2 regions of the Aromatoleum evansii genome follow, and region 1 is predicted to be linked to the other one. Evidence: predicted binding sites of a transcription regulator. Region 1 holds the regulator's gene; the other holds the start of a gene.
The links. Region 1 encodes sigma-54, which starts transcription at its own class of promoters, with help from an activator protein. Its sites were predicted from a motif close to TGGCACGCTTNCTGCTNA; they were not measured.

Region 2: the regulator sigma-54 is predicted to act here: its motif matches at 4,550-4,567, upstream of U5817_RS18910 (glutamate/aspartate ABC transporter substrate-binding protein).

What each region holds. Positions count from the first base shown of each region.
Region 1 is NZ_CP141259.1:5,028,068-5,035,170, forward strand. It holds gene U5817_RS23540 (phosphatidylglycerophosphatase A) at 1-318, shown strand, start outside; gene U5817_RS23545 (nicotinamide-nucleotide amidohydrolase family protein) at 323-802, shown strand; gene recA (recombinase RecA) at 888-1,922, shown strand; gene recX (recombination regulator RecX) at 1,940-2,389, shown strand; gene lptB (LPS export ABC transporter ATP-binding protein) at 2,376-3,098, shown strand; gene U5817_RS23565 (RNA polymerase factor sigma-54) at 3,120-4,568, shown strand; gene hpf (ribosome hibernation-promoting factor, HPF/YfiA family) at 4,598-4,924, shown strand; gene ptsN (PTS IIA-like nitrogen regulatory protein PtsN) at 5,061-5,546, shown strand; gene hprK (HPr(Ser) kinase/phosphatase) at 5,515-6,456, shown strand; gene ilvA (threonine ammonia-lyase, biosynthetic) at 6,543-7,103, shown strand, end outside.
Region 2 is NZ_CP141259.1:4,041,591-4,048,693, reverse strand. It holds gene U5817_RS18935 (GntR family transcriptional regulator) at 1-269, shown strand, start outside; gene U5817_RS18930 (aspartate/glutamate racemase family protein) at 305-1,036, shown strand; gene U5817_RS18925 (NCS1 family transporter) at 1,104-2,492, shown strand; gene puuE (allantoinase PuuE) at 2,507-3,442, shown strand; gene U5817_RS18915 (alpha/beta hydrolase) at 3,424-4,293, opposite strand; gene U5817_RS18910 (glutamate/aspartate ABC transporter substrate-binding protein) at 4,613-5,521, shown strand; gene U5817_RS18905 (amino acid ABC transporter permease) at 5,699-6,436, shown strand; gene gltK (glutamate/aspartate ABC transporter permease GltK) at 6,438-7,103, shown strand, end outside.

The DNA of each region.
Region 1 (7,103 bases):
GCGCTGCTCGCGAGCTTCTTCGTCGCCGGCATCATCGCCGCCGACCGCACCGGCCGCGCCCTGGGCGCATCGGACCACGGCGCGATCGTGTGGGACGAGATCGTCGCGTTCTGGCTGGTGCTGTTCTTCGCCCCGCCCGGCCTCGCGTGGCAGGCGGCGGCCTTCGTGCTGTTCCGCTTCTTCGACATCGTCAAGCCGCAACCCATCCGCTGGGCCGACAGCCGCATCGGCGGCGGCTTCGGCGTGATGCTCGACGACCTGATCGCCGCCGGCTATGCGATTCTCGCGCTTGCGGTGCTGAAGCATTTGCTGGGGTGATCCGATGAACGACGACGAACTGCACGCCCTGTCGCGCCGCGTCGGCGACTGGCTCGCCGCGCGCGGTGCCACGCTCGCCTGCGCCGAATCCTGCACCGGCGGCTGGGTCGCCGAGACCGTCACCGCCACCGCCGGCAGCTCCGGCTGGTTCGACCGCGGCTTCGTGACCTATTCCAACGAGGCCAAGCAGGAGCTCCTCGGCGTCGCTGCGGCGACGCTCGCCGGCAGCGGCGCGGTCAGCGAGGAGACGGTGTGCGAAATGGTCGCCGGCACCCTCGCGCACAGCCGCGCACGCTTTGCCCTCGCGGTTTCCGGCGTCGCCGGCCCCGGCGGCGGCACCGCCGCCAAGCCGGTCGGCATGGTGTGCTTCGCGTGGGGCGAACGTGACGGCGAACTGCGCAGCGAAACCGTTCACTTCACCGGTGACCGCACCCGGATCCGGCGCCAGGCGGTCATCCACGCACTCGCCGGCTTGATGACATAATCATTTTCAGGGCACCGTAATAGTGACCTGCAGCGCACCAGCAATCTCTGTGCCATAATTCCCCAACGTTTTGAAAGGACAGGACATGGACGACAACAAGGCCAAGGCCCTCGCCGCCGCGCTCTCGCAGATCGAGAAGCAGTTCGGCAAGGGTTCGATCATGCGGATGGGCGACGGCAACGTCGAGAAGGACATCCAGACCGTCTCGACCGGCTCGCTCGGACTCGACATCGCGCTCGGCCTCGGCGGACTGCCGCGCGGCCGCGTCGTCGAGATCTACGGCCCGGAATCGTCCGGCAAGACCACGCTGACGCTGCAGGTCATTGCCGAGATGCAGAAGCTCGGCGGCACCGCCGCCTTCATCGACGCCGAGCACGCGCTCGACGTCGGCTACGCCGAAAAGCTCGGCGTGAACATCACCGATCTGCTGATCTCGCAGCCCGACACCGGCGAGCAGGCGCTCGAGATCGCCGACATGCTGGTGCGCTCGGGCGGCGTCGACATCGTCGTCATCGACTCGGTCGCGGCACTCACCCCCAAGGCCGAAATCGAGGGCGAGATGGGCGACCAGCTCCCCGGCCTGCAGGCCCGCCTGATGAGCCAGGCGCTGCGCAAGCTCACCGCCAACATCAAGCGCACCAACACGCTGGTGATCTTCATCAACCAGATCCGCATGAAGATCGGCGTGATGTTCGGCAACCCGGAGACCACCACGGGCGGCAATGCGCTCAAGTTCTACGCCTCCGTGCGCCTCGACATCCGCCGTACCGGCGCGATCAAGAAGGGCGACGAGGTCGTCGGCTCGGAGACGCGCTGCAAGGTCGTCAAGAACAAGGTCTCGCCCCCGTTCAAGGAAGCGCACTTCGACATTCTCTACGGAGAGGGCATCTCGCGCGAAGGCGAGATCATCGACCTCGGCGTCGAGAAGAAGATCGTCGACAAGGCGGGCGCCTGGTACTCCTACCAGGGCGACAAGATCGGCCAGGGCAAGGACAACACGCGCGAGTTCCTGCGCGGCAATCCGGCGCTCGCGCGCGAGATCGAGAACAAGGTGCGCGTCGCGGTCGGCCTCAAGGAACTGCCGGCCGAGCCCGCGCAACCGGCTGCCGAGGCGGCCTGACGCCCCTTCACGGGATCATGCCGGAGACGAGCCTGCGGGAACGCGCGTTGCGGCACCTCGCGCGCCGCGAGCACTCGCGCGCCGAGCTCGCCCGCAAGCTCGCCCCGCACGGCTCCGCCGACGAGATCGAAGACGTGCTCGACCGCATCACCGAACTGGGCCTGCTCAGCGACCACCGCTTCGCCGAAGCCTGGGTGCGCAGCAAGGCCGCCCGCTTCGGCACCGCGCGGCTGCGCCGTGAGCTCGCCCAGCGCGGCGTCGGACGCGACACGATAGACGCCGCACTCGATGTCGAGGCGGTCGAGGATGACGTCGAACGCGCCCGCACCGTGTGGCGCGGCAAGTTCGGCGCCACGCCGGCCGACGCGCGCGAGTGGGCCAGGCAGGCGAGATTCCTGCAGGGGCGCGGCTTCGGCACCGACGTGATACGCAAGATATTGAAAGAGAACCCCGATGAGTCTGCTTAAGGTCGCCGGACTGCAGAAGCGCTACAAGGCGCGCACCGTCGTCCACGATGTCGGCTTCGAGGTCGGCAGCGGCGAAGTGGTCGGCCTGCTCGGCCCCAACGGCGCCGGCAAGACCACCTGCTTCTACATGATCGTGGGCCTCGTGCGTGCCGACGGCGGCGACATCCGCCTCGACGACGCCGAGCTCACGCACCTGCCCGTGCATGCGCGCGCGCGCCTCGGCCTGTCCTACCTGCCACAGGAAATGAGCGTATTCCGCAAGCTCACCGTCGCCGAGAACATCCGCGCCGTGCTGGAGCTGCGGGGCCTCGGCAGCGCACGCGTCGACGAGCTTCTCGAGGAACTCCTCGAGGAACTGGGCATCGCGCACCTGCGCGACAACACCTCGGTCTCGCTGTCCGGCGGCGAACGGCGCCGCTGCGAGATTGCCCGCGCGCTCGCGACCGACCCGCGCCTGATCCTGCTCGACGAGCCCTTTGCCGGCGTCGACCCGATCGCCGTGCTCGATATCCAGAAGATCATCCGCTTCCTGCGCGACCGCGGCATCGGCGTGCTGATCACCGACCACAACGTGCGCGAGACGCTCGGCATCTGCAACCGTGCCTACATCATCAGCGAAGGCCGCGTGCTCGCCAGCGGACGCCCCGACGAGATCGTCGCCAACGAACAGGTTCGCCGCGTCTATCTCGGCGAGCATTTCCGCCTCTGAGCCCACTATCGGCGAAGCGCCATGAAACCGTCCCTCCAGCTCAAGATCTCCCAGCACCTCACGCTGACGCCGCAGCTGCAGCAATCGATCAAGCTGCTGCAGCTGTCCACGCTGGAGCTGAACCAGGAGCTGGAACGCTTCCTCCTCGAGAATCCCATGCTCGAGCGCGAGGACGGCGACGGCAGCGATTTTTCGCCGGGCGCGGCCCAGGGCTCGAGCGAGCCGAGCGAAGCCGCCGGCAACCAGGCCGAAACACCTGCCTCCCCCGAGGAGGCGCATGGCGAGAGCGAGCCGGCAAGCTTCGACGAAGCCGGCGAATGGTCGAGCGCGAGCAGCGGCTCCTCGAACCGCGACGATGACGACGACACCGATTTCCAGGAACTGCAGGCCGCCGGCACCAGCCTGCGCGACCACCTCGACCAGCAGGTGAGCCTGTCGCCGCTGTCCGACCGCGACCGCGCGCTGGTGCGCTTCATCATCGAGGCGCTGGACGAGGACGGCTACCTCAACCAGTCGCTCGAAGAACTGCTGCCGCTGCTGCCGCCCGAGCTCGAATACGACCTCGACGACCTCTCGATCGCGCTGCACCACGTACAGAACCTCGACCCGGCCGGCATCGGCGCGCGCAACCCGCAGGAATGCCTGAGCCTGCAGCTCAGGGCGATGCCCTCCTGCCCGACGCGCGACCTCGCGCTGAAGATCGTCGACGAGCACCTCGACCTGCTCGCCGAGCGCAACTTCCTGCGCATCAAGCGCGCCACCGGCTGCGACGACGACGCGCTGCGCGCCGCGCACGCGCTGATCTGCCGTCTCGACCCGCATCCGGGCTCCCAGCACTCGGTGCAGGAGACGCGCTACATCCTGCCGGACGTCGTCGTGCGCAAGGTGCGCAACCGCTGGACGGTCACGCTCAACCCCGAGGCGATGCCCAAGCTGCGCATCAATTCGCTGTACGCCAGCATCCTGCAGCAGAACCGCGGATCGGGCGGCGCACTCACCAGCCAGCTGCAGGAAGCACGCTGGCTGATCAAGAACGTGCAACAGCGTTTCGACACCATCCTGCGGGTTTCGCAGGCGATCGTTGACCAGCAGCGGCAGTTCTTCGATTATGGAGATGTGGCGATGCGACCCCTGACGTTGAGGGAGATCGCGGACCAGCTCGAGCTGCACGAGTCGACGGTCTCGCGGGTCACGACGCAGAAGTTCATGGCCACACCGCGCGGCGTGTTTGAACTGAAGTATTTTTTCGGCAGCCACGTTGCCACCGACACCGGTGGGGCGGCATCTTCCACGGCGATTCGAGCGCTGATTCGCCAGCTGGTGGAGGCCGAAGACAGGAAAAAGCCCCTGTCCGACGCGAAAATTGCCGAGTTGTTGGGCCAGCAGGGTATCGTGGTGGCACGCAGGACGATCGCGAAGTACCGCGAGTCACTCAATATCCCGCCGGTCAGCCTGCGCAAAGCGATCTGAAAGACGATCTGACAATACGAGGAAACATCATGAATCTCACCATCACCGGACATCACGTCGAAGTCACCCCCGCGATCCGCGAGTACGTCAACACCAAGCTGGATCGCGTCATCCGCCACTTCGACAACGTGACCAGCGTCAACGTGATCCTGTCGGTGGAGAAGCTGCGCCAGAAGGCGGAAGTCACGCTGCACGTGCGCGGCAAGGACATCTACGTCGAGAGCGAGGACGGTGACATGTACGCGGCGATCGACAGCATGGCCGACAAGCTCGACCGCCAGGTGCTCAAATACAAGGGCAAGAACCACGACCATGGCCACGACACGCTGAAGCACCAGCAACCGACCGAGCTGTGATCCTTTAGTTCACGCCGGGGGTCCGGGGTGTGTTTATAATTCGCGCGTTTTCAACCCGCGCCTGCCGCACACCCCGAGCCTCCTCCCGCCCCCGATCGGCAGCGGCACGGCCCGTGTCGTGCAGGTGGTGATCCGCATGAGCCTCATCGCCGAACTCCTGCCTCCTTCGAACGTCGTCATCGATCTGGACGCGAGCAGCAAGAAGCGCGTCTTCGAACAAGCCGGCCTCCTGTTCGAGAACAATCAGGGCATCGCCCGCAGCGTCGTCTTCGACAGCCTGTTTTCACGTGAACGCCTCGGCTCGACCGGCCTGGGCCAGGGCATCGCCATTCCCCACGGCCGCATCAAGGGCCTGAAGGACGCCGCCGGCGCCTTCCTGCGCCTTTCGGTCCCGGTGCAGTTCGACGCCCCCGACGGCCGCCCGGTCACGATGCTGTTCGTGCTGCTGGTGCCCGAGCAGGCCAACGAGACCCACCTGCAACTGCTCTCCGAGCTCGCACAGATGTTCAGCGACCGCGATTTCCGCGAGCAACTGCAGAACGCACCCGACGTCGCAACGATCCATTCGCTGTTCGCCTCCTGGGGCCCGCATGCGGCAGACCAGCGTCGCGCGGCTGTATGACCTGCACCGCGAACAGCTGGAGCTGACGCACGTCAGCGGCCGGCTGGACCGGGTCATCTCGGTCAACGAAGAGCGCATCTGGCCAGCCGACCTCGTCGGCCACCTCAACCTGATCCACCCGACGCGCATCCAGATCCTGGGCGCGGCCGAACTCGCGTGGGCGCAGCGCCATGCGCGCGACAAGGTCGCCCACCACCTCACCGAGATCATCGGTGCGCGCCCGCCGGCGATCATCGTCGCCGACGGCTGCGCGATCCCCGACATCCTGCGCGGCATCTGCGAATACGCCGACGTCGCGCTGATCACGACGCCGCAGCCCTCCGCGAGCGTGATCGACCAGTTGCGCCTGTACATGTCGCGCGAGCTCGCCGAGAAGATCTCCCTGCACGGCGTGTTCATGGACGTGCTCGGCATCGGCGTGTTCATCACCGGCAGCTCGGGCGCCGGCAAGTCCGAGCTCGCGCTCGAGCTGATCTCGCGCGGTCACGGGCTGGTCGCCGACGACATCGTCGAGTTCTCGCGCATCGCGCCGACCGTGCTCGAAGGGCGCTGCCCGGAGATGCTCAAGGACTTCATCGAGGTGCGCGGCCTGGGCATCCTCAACATCCGCACGATCTTCGGCGAGACCGCCTGCCGGCGCAAGATGCGCCTGCGCCTGATCGTGCATCTGGAACGCCGCCTGCCGGGCCAGTCCGACCCCTCGCGCCTGCCGGTGCAGCGCGAGACGCAGGACATCCTCGGCGTGCCGGTGATCCGCACCACCCTGCCGGTCGCGGCCGGACGCAACATCGCGGTGCTGCTCGAAGCTGCCGTGCGCTCGACCATCCTGCAGTTGCGCGGCATCGATTCGACGCAGGAATTCATCGACCGCCAGCAGCGCCTGCTCGACGCGGACGGCGAAACCCTCTGAACGGCACGGCCGGCAAGACGCTTGCCGCAGTGCCGCATCGGCTGATACGCTCAATGTCTTTGCGCCGCCCCGCGAAGGCTTCCCCGATGACTGCCGCAACACCGGATTACCTGGAAAAGATCCTCAATGCCCGCGTCTACGACGTGGCCGAGGAAACGCCGCTTGACCTCGCCACGAACCTCTCGGAGCGCGTGCATAACCGCGTCTTCCTGAAGCGCGAGGACATGCAGCCGGTGTTCAGCTTCAAGCTGCGCGGCGCGTACAACAAGATGGCGCACCTGTCGCCGCAGGCCCTCAAGCGCGGTGTGATCTGCGCCTCGGCCGGCAACCACGCGCAGGGCGTCGCGCTCTCCGCGCAGCGCATGGGCGTGCGCGCGGTGATCGTGATGCCGACCTCCACGCCGCAGATCAAGGTCGAGGCGGTCAAGGCGCGCGGCGGCGAGGTGGTGCTCGCGGGCGACTCCTACTCCGACGCCTACGCCCACGCGGTGGAGCTCGAGAAGACCGAGAAGCTGACCTTCGTCCATCCCTACGACGACCCGGACGTGATCGCCGGCCAGGGCACGATCGGCATGGAGATCCTGCGCGCGCACCCTGACCCGATCCACGCGGTGTTCTGCGCCGTCGGCGGCGGCGGCCTGATCGCC
Region 2 (7,103 bases), 990 kb from region 1:
TGACCGACTTCCTGACCCAGCTCGTGTCGCGCTCCTCGCTCGTCATCGCCACCTACGGCTCGCCGCAGACCGCGAGCTGCCGCCATTCCGAGCACGACGACGTGATCGAGATCATCGCCGGCGGCGATGTGGACGGCGCGACGCGCTGGATGGACCGCCACCTGCGCGACGTCGAGCGCACCGTGGTGTTGGTCGAGGAAGAACCCGCCCCGTCGGACCTGAAGAAGATTCTCGAGGAGGTCGCCCAGCGCCGCCCCAAGCTGCGCTGAGGACGTTCTCCCTTATTACAAGGAAGGAGACAGCAATGCTGATACGCGTCATCAACCCCAACACCACCCGCAGCATGACCGAGAAGATCGGCATCTCGGCCCAGCGCGTGGCCGCGCCGGGCACGCGCATCGTCGCGACCAACCCGGACAGCGGCCCGGTGTCGATCGAGAGCCACTTCGACGAGGCGATCAGCGCCGTTGGCGTCGCCGACGAGGTGCGCAAGGGCGAGCGGGAGGGGACGGACGCTTACGTGATCGCGTGTTTCGGCGATCCGGGCCTGCTCGCCGCGCGCGAGCTTACCCGCGCCCCGGTGCTCGGCATCGCGGAAGCCGCCTTCCATCTGGCGACGATGATCAGCACGCGCTTTTCCATCGTCACGACCCTGTCGCGCACCGGCATCATCGCCGAGCACCTGCTGCAGTCCTACGGCTTCGCGCACCACTGCCGGCGCGTGCGCGCGGCCGAGATCCCGGTGCTGGACCTCGAGGACGACGGGGCCTGCGCGCTGAACCGCATCGTCGATGAATGCCGCCGCGCCAAGGACGAAGACAACATCGGCGCGATCGTTCTCGGCTGCGGCGGCATGGCCGACCTCGCCGACGAGATCCGCGATGCGGTCGGGCTGCCCATCGTCGAAGGCGTCACCGCCGCGGTGAAGCTCGCCGAGACGCTCGCGAGCTTGAAGCTCGGCACCAGCAAGTTCGGCGACCTCGCCTTCCCGCCGCCGAAGCGCTTCACCGGGAGGTTCGAACACCTGAGTTCCTGACGCACCCCCAGCCCCGCAGCCGAGACGCCCGCAAAGAGGCGCCCGGACCACATCGAAGGAGACAGAAATGGCTGTTGCACAACAGAAGATGGTTGCGCCCGGACTGGGCGCGGGCGTCGGGGCCGTGGCTCCCGACGCGTCGCAGCACAAGGCGGCCGGCGAGGAATCGCTCGCACCGCAGCAGACGCGCATCATGGACCGCTGGTCCTACCTCCTGGCCTGGCTCGGCGGCTGCGTGTCGATCGGCACCTTCGCGATGGGCTCGAGCCTCGTCGGCCAGCTCAACATGCTGCAGGCGGCGACCGCGATCGCGATCGGCTGCTTCGTGATCGGCATTGCACTCGCGATCAACGGCGCGGCCGGCCACAAGTATGGCATCCCCTTCATGGTCCAGGCGAGGAGCGCCTTCGGCTTCGGCGGTACGCGCTTCCCGGGCTTCGTGCGCGCGGTGCCGGCCGTCGTGTGGTTCGGCTTCCAGAGCTGGATCGGGGCCGGCGCGCTCAACGCGGTGTCCGCCACGATGTTCGGCTACGACAACCTCGTCGTGTGGTTCATCGCCTTCCAGGCGGTGCAGATCGGCCTGTCGGTCTACGGCTTCCACGGCATCAAGTGGCTGGAGAACATCGGCAGCGGCTTCATCCTGTTCGCGTTGATCTACATGTTCTACGCGGTGATCACCAAGTTCGGCGGCGCGATCGACGCGAAGATCACCGGCATCGAAGGCACCTGGGGCCTGCCGTTCTGGGGCGCGACGATGCTCTTCCTCGGCATCTACAGCACCATGATGCTCAACGTCAGCGACTACTCGCGCGAACTGCACAAGGACGTGAAGCCGCGCACGCTGACCACGATCTACTCCATGAGCATCCTGCCGGCGACGCTCTTCATGGGCCTGATCGGCCTGATGGTGTCCGGGGCGACCGGCACCGCCGATCCGATCAAGGTGTTCTCCAGCGCCGTCGACAACAAGCCGCTGCTGGTGATCACGCTGCTCTTCATCGCCTTCGCGCAGGTCACGACCAACGTGCTCAACAACGTCGTGCCGCCCGCCTATGTGCTGATGGACGTGTTCAAGCTGTCCTTCCGCAAGTCCGCCGTGCTGGTGGGGCTGCTCGCCTTCGCGACCTTCCCCTGGGTGCTGGTGAAGGACGAATCGGCGGGCGGACTGCAGGTCTTCGTGCAGACCTACTCCGCCTTCCTCGGCCCGATCTTCGCGGTGCTGGTGGTCGACTACTACATCCTGCGCCGCCGCATGCTGAACCTGCAGCATTTCTACGACGCCGAAGGCCCCTACCGCGGCGTGAACTGGGCCGGCATCGTCGCGACGGCGGTGGGTGCGGCCACGGCGCTGAGCTTCCCGGCGGTGTCGTGGTACGCGAGCCTGCTGCCGGCAGGGCTGACGTACTGGCTGCTGATGAACCACTGGGACGCGTGCAAGCGCTTCCGCGACAACTGAACAAGGTGAACGCAATGAAGATCGATCCGGACTACCCCCGCGACCTCGTCGGCTACGGCCGCAACCCGCCCCACGCGAACTGGCCCGGCCGTGCGCGCGTCGCGGTGCAGTTCGTGCTGAACTACGAGGAAGGCGGCGAGAACTGCGTGCTGCACGGCGACCCCGGCAGCGAGCAGTTCCTGTCCGAACTCTTCAACCCGCCCGCGATCCCCGATCGCCACCTGTCGATGGAAGGCATCTACGAGTACGGCTCGCGCGTCGGGGTGTGGCGCTTCCTGCGCGAGTTCGAGCGCCGCGGACTGCCGTTGACGATCTTTGGCGTGTCGATGGCGCTGCAGCGCCACCCCGAAGTGACCGCCGCCTTCCGCGAACTGGGCCACGAGATCGCCTGCCACGGCTGGCGCTGGATCCACTACCAGAACGTCGACGAGGCCACCGAGCGCGAGCACATGCGCATCGGCATGGAGATCATCGAGCGCATGACCGGCGAGCGCGCGCTGGGCTGGTATACGGGCCGCGACTCCCCCAACACGCACCGCCTCGTCGCCGACTACGGCGGCTTCCTGTACGACTCCGACTACTACGGCGACGACCTGCCGTTCTGGATGGAGGTGAAGAAGACCGACGGCGACACCGTGCCGCAACTGATCGTCCCCTACACGCTCGACACCAACGACATGCGTTTCGCGCTGCCGCAGGGCTTCTCGCACGGCGACGAGTTCTTCGAATACCTGCGCGACGCCTTCGACGTCATGTATGCCGAAGGCGACGAGCGCCCCGCGATGATGTCGGTCGGCATGCACTGCCGCCTGCTCGGCCGTCCGGCTCGCTTCCGCGCGCTGCAGCGCTTCCTCGACCACATCGAGAAGCACGACCGCGTGTGGGTATGCCGCCGCGTCGATGTCGCGCGCCACTGGCGTGAGCATCACCCCTACAGCCCGGCGCGCTGAAGAAAGGCCACGACGCCCGCGATCTCGCGTTCCATGTCGACGAAGGACTCGTGATCGCCGGGCAGGCTCAGGAGCTCGACGGTGCCCGGGCGGGCGGCGGCGAGGATCCGGCGGGCGTCGGCCGGGGGGACGACCGTATCCTGCTCGCCATGCACCAGCAGCACGGGGCAGTCCAGCCGGGTGATGCTGCGCAGCGGGGCAATGTCGTCGAACCGGTGCGCGATGGTGCGCTCCACATGGCCGAGGATGTAGCGCGCGACGATTCCCGGCACGTGCCTGCCGGCGAGCCAGCGGTTCATCATCTCCTGCGGGTGTGCGAAGGCCGCGACGCTGACCACCGCCGCAACGTCGTCACGGCGTGAGGCGGCAAGGAGGACGGCGCCGGCGCCGACGGAGTGGCCCAGCAACGCGATGCGCTGCGGGTCGATCTCCGCACGGCCTGCGAGCCAGTCGCAGGCGTGGCTCGCGTCTTCCGCGAAGCGCGGTAGCGAGGCGAAGCTGTCGGCGTCCGAGAGTCCGTGGCAGCGTGCATCGATGAGCAGCGTCGCGAAGCCGGCACGATGCAACGGGCCGGCCAGCGGCAGCATCATCTGCGCGTTGCCGCCCCAGCCGTGCACGATCACGACGGCGGGTGCGCGGCCCGCCGCCTCGGCGGGGATCAGCCAGGCGTGAAGCAGCCTGCCGTTCGTGGTCGGGATGCGTACCGTCTCGAAGGCGAGGCCTCGGGCCGCCGGGGTCTCCGTCTCGCGGAGGCGTGGCGCGGCGAGGCTCGCCCGTATCGCGTAATGCACCACGGCACGCAGGGTGACGAGTACGGCTGTGGTACCGGCGAGAAGGAGGAGGGCGGTCACGAGCGTAATGGCTGGCTCCCCGAGGTCTCGGAAATCGGTTCACGGTCTCATGGTTGGGGTGTGCAGCACAATTCGGGCGCAAGCGGGATGACGCCGGGGCGCTCATCGGATGCCGTCGTCGAACCCGGGTGGTGTTCGGAAAACCGAATGCACCAAAGGGGTGAGGTTCGGATTTCCGAACGGGTATGCACAACGCGGCGATCGGCTCGTTGCGCATTTCAAGGGCTGCGAGCCTTGCGCGCCGCAGCAAAAAAGCTGGCACGCCGTCTGCAATGGATATGGCCATCGGGATTATTTATCCCGCCATACCAAAGGAGACATGATGCAGCTGCGCAAGCCCCTGAATGCCACCCTGGCCGCCCTGATCACCGCCGGCGCCGTCGCCCTCGTGCCCGCCGTCGCGCAGGCCAACACGCTGCAGAAGATCAAGGAGACCGGCACGATCACGCTCGGCCACCGCGAATCCTCGATTCCGTTCTCCTACTACGACCAGAACCAGCAGGTGGTCGGCTATTCGCAGGAGATGATGCTGAAGGTCGTCGACGCCATCAAAGCCGAGCTGAAGATGCCCAACCTGCAGGTGCGCATGATGCCGGTCACCTCGCAGAACCGGATCCCGCTGGTGCAGAACGGCACCGTCACGATCGAGTGCGGCTCCACGACGAACAACTCCGAGCGCGCCAAGCAGGTCGCCTTCTCGAACACCCTCTTCATCGTCGGCACGCGCCTGATGACGAAGAAGGAGTCGGGCGTGACGGACTTCGAGCAGCTCGCCGGCAAGAACGTCGTGACGACCGCCGGCACGACCTCGGAGCGCCTGCTGCGCAGGATGAACGAGGAAAAGAAGCTCGGCATGAACATCATCAGCGCCAAGGACCACGGCGAATCCTTCCTGACGCTGGAAACCGGCCGCGCAGTCGCCTTCATGATGGACGACGCGCTGCTCTACGGCGAACTGGCGAAGGCCAAGCGCCCCGGCGACTGGGCGATCACCGGCACGCCTCAGTCGTATGAAGCCTACGGCTGCATGATGGCCAAGGACGATCCGGCCTTCAAGAAGGTGGTCGATGCCGCGATCGCGAAGACGATGACCTCCGGCGAGGCCGAGGCAATCTACAACAAGTGGTTCCTTGCGGCGATCCCGCCGAAGAACATCAACCTCGGCTTTCCGATCTCCGACGCGATGAAGAAGCTCTTCAAGGAGCCGAACGACCGCCCGTTCGAGTGATCGCCCGCCAGGCCCGGCCGGCGAACGGGCCGGCTGCCGCCTGAAGCGGAAGCCGGAACTCCCGTTCCCGGCTTCCGCCCCTGAAGCCTCTCCGCCGCTGGCGTCTTGCGCGCCGGAGGCCGGCTGCGCCCGCCGCATCCGCCGGGGCCTTCCCCTCCGACGTTTCTGGAGTCTTGCATGGAATACCAATGGAATTGGGGCGTGTTTCTGCTCCCGAGCGCGGTCAATGACGGCACCTACCTGGACTGGATGATCGCCGGCCTGCAGACGACGCTGTCGCTGTCGCTGTCGGCGTGGATGATCGCGCTGCTGCTGGGCGCGGTGGTCGGCGTGCTGCGCACCGTGCCGCATCGCGGGCTGGCCTTCGGCGCGACAGCCTACGTCGAGATGTTCCGCAACATCCCGCTGCTGGTGCAGCTCTTCTTCTGGTACTTCGTGCTGCCCGAAATGCTGCCGACTGCGGCCGGCGACGCCTTCAAGGCGCTGAACCCGATCGCGCAGCAGTTCGTCGCGGCGATGGTGTGCCTGGGCTTCTTCACCAGTGCGCGCGTCGCCGAGCAGGTGCGCTCGGGCATCAACGCCCTGCCGCGCGGGCAGAAGAACGCCGGCCTCGCGCTGGGTCTCACGCTGCCGCAGACCTACCGCCACGTGATGCTGCCGATGGCCTTCCGCCTGGTCGTGCCGCCGCTGACGTCCGAGTTCCTCAACGTGTTCAAGAACTCCGCGGTGTGCTCGACGATCGGGCTGCTCGAACTCGCCGCGCAGGGCCGCCAGCTGGTCGATTACACCGCGCAGCCCTACGAGTCCTTCGTCGCGGTGACGGTCGCCTACCTGATGATCAACGTCGTCGTGATGCTCCTGATGCGCAAGGTGGAAGTCCTCGTGCGCGTCCCCGGTTACCTCGGAGGCAAGTGAAATGTTCGGTTCCTACGAATTCGACTGGTCGTCGATCCCCGGCTCGCTGAACTTCCTCGGCCAGGGCCTGCTGGTGTCGCTGGAGATCACCGCGCTGGCGATCGTCGCCGGCATCGTGTGGGGCACGCTGCTGGCGATGGCGCGCCTGTCGTCGATCAAGCCGCTCGCGTGGGCCGCGGCCGGCTACGTGAACCTTTTCCGCGCCATCCCGCTGGTGATGGTGCTGCTGTGGTTCTTCCTCATCGTGCCGAAGTTCCTCGAGAGCTTCCTTGGCCTGCCGCCGGGCTCCGACGTGCGCCTCGCCTCCGCGATGATCGGCTTCGCGCTGTTCGAGTCCGCCTATTACGCCGAGATCATCCGCGCCGGCATCCAGTCCGTGCCCAAGGGCCAGCTCGCCGCCGCCCACGCGCTGGGCATGAGCTACCCGCAGGCCATGCTGCACGTCGTGCTGCCGCAGGCCTTCCGCAACATGGTGCCGCTGCTCCTGACGCAGGCGATCATCCTGTTCCAGGACACCTCGCTCGTCTATGTGTCGGCGCTCGCCGATTTCTTCGGCGCGGCCTACAAGGTGGGCGACCGCGACGGCCGGCTCGTGGAGCTGGTGCTCTTCGCCGGTGCCGTCTATTTCGTCCTGTGCTTCGCGGCCTCGCAGGGCGTGCGCCACTTC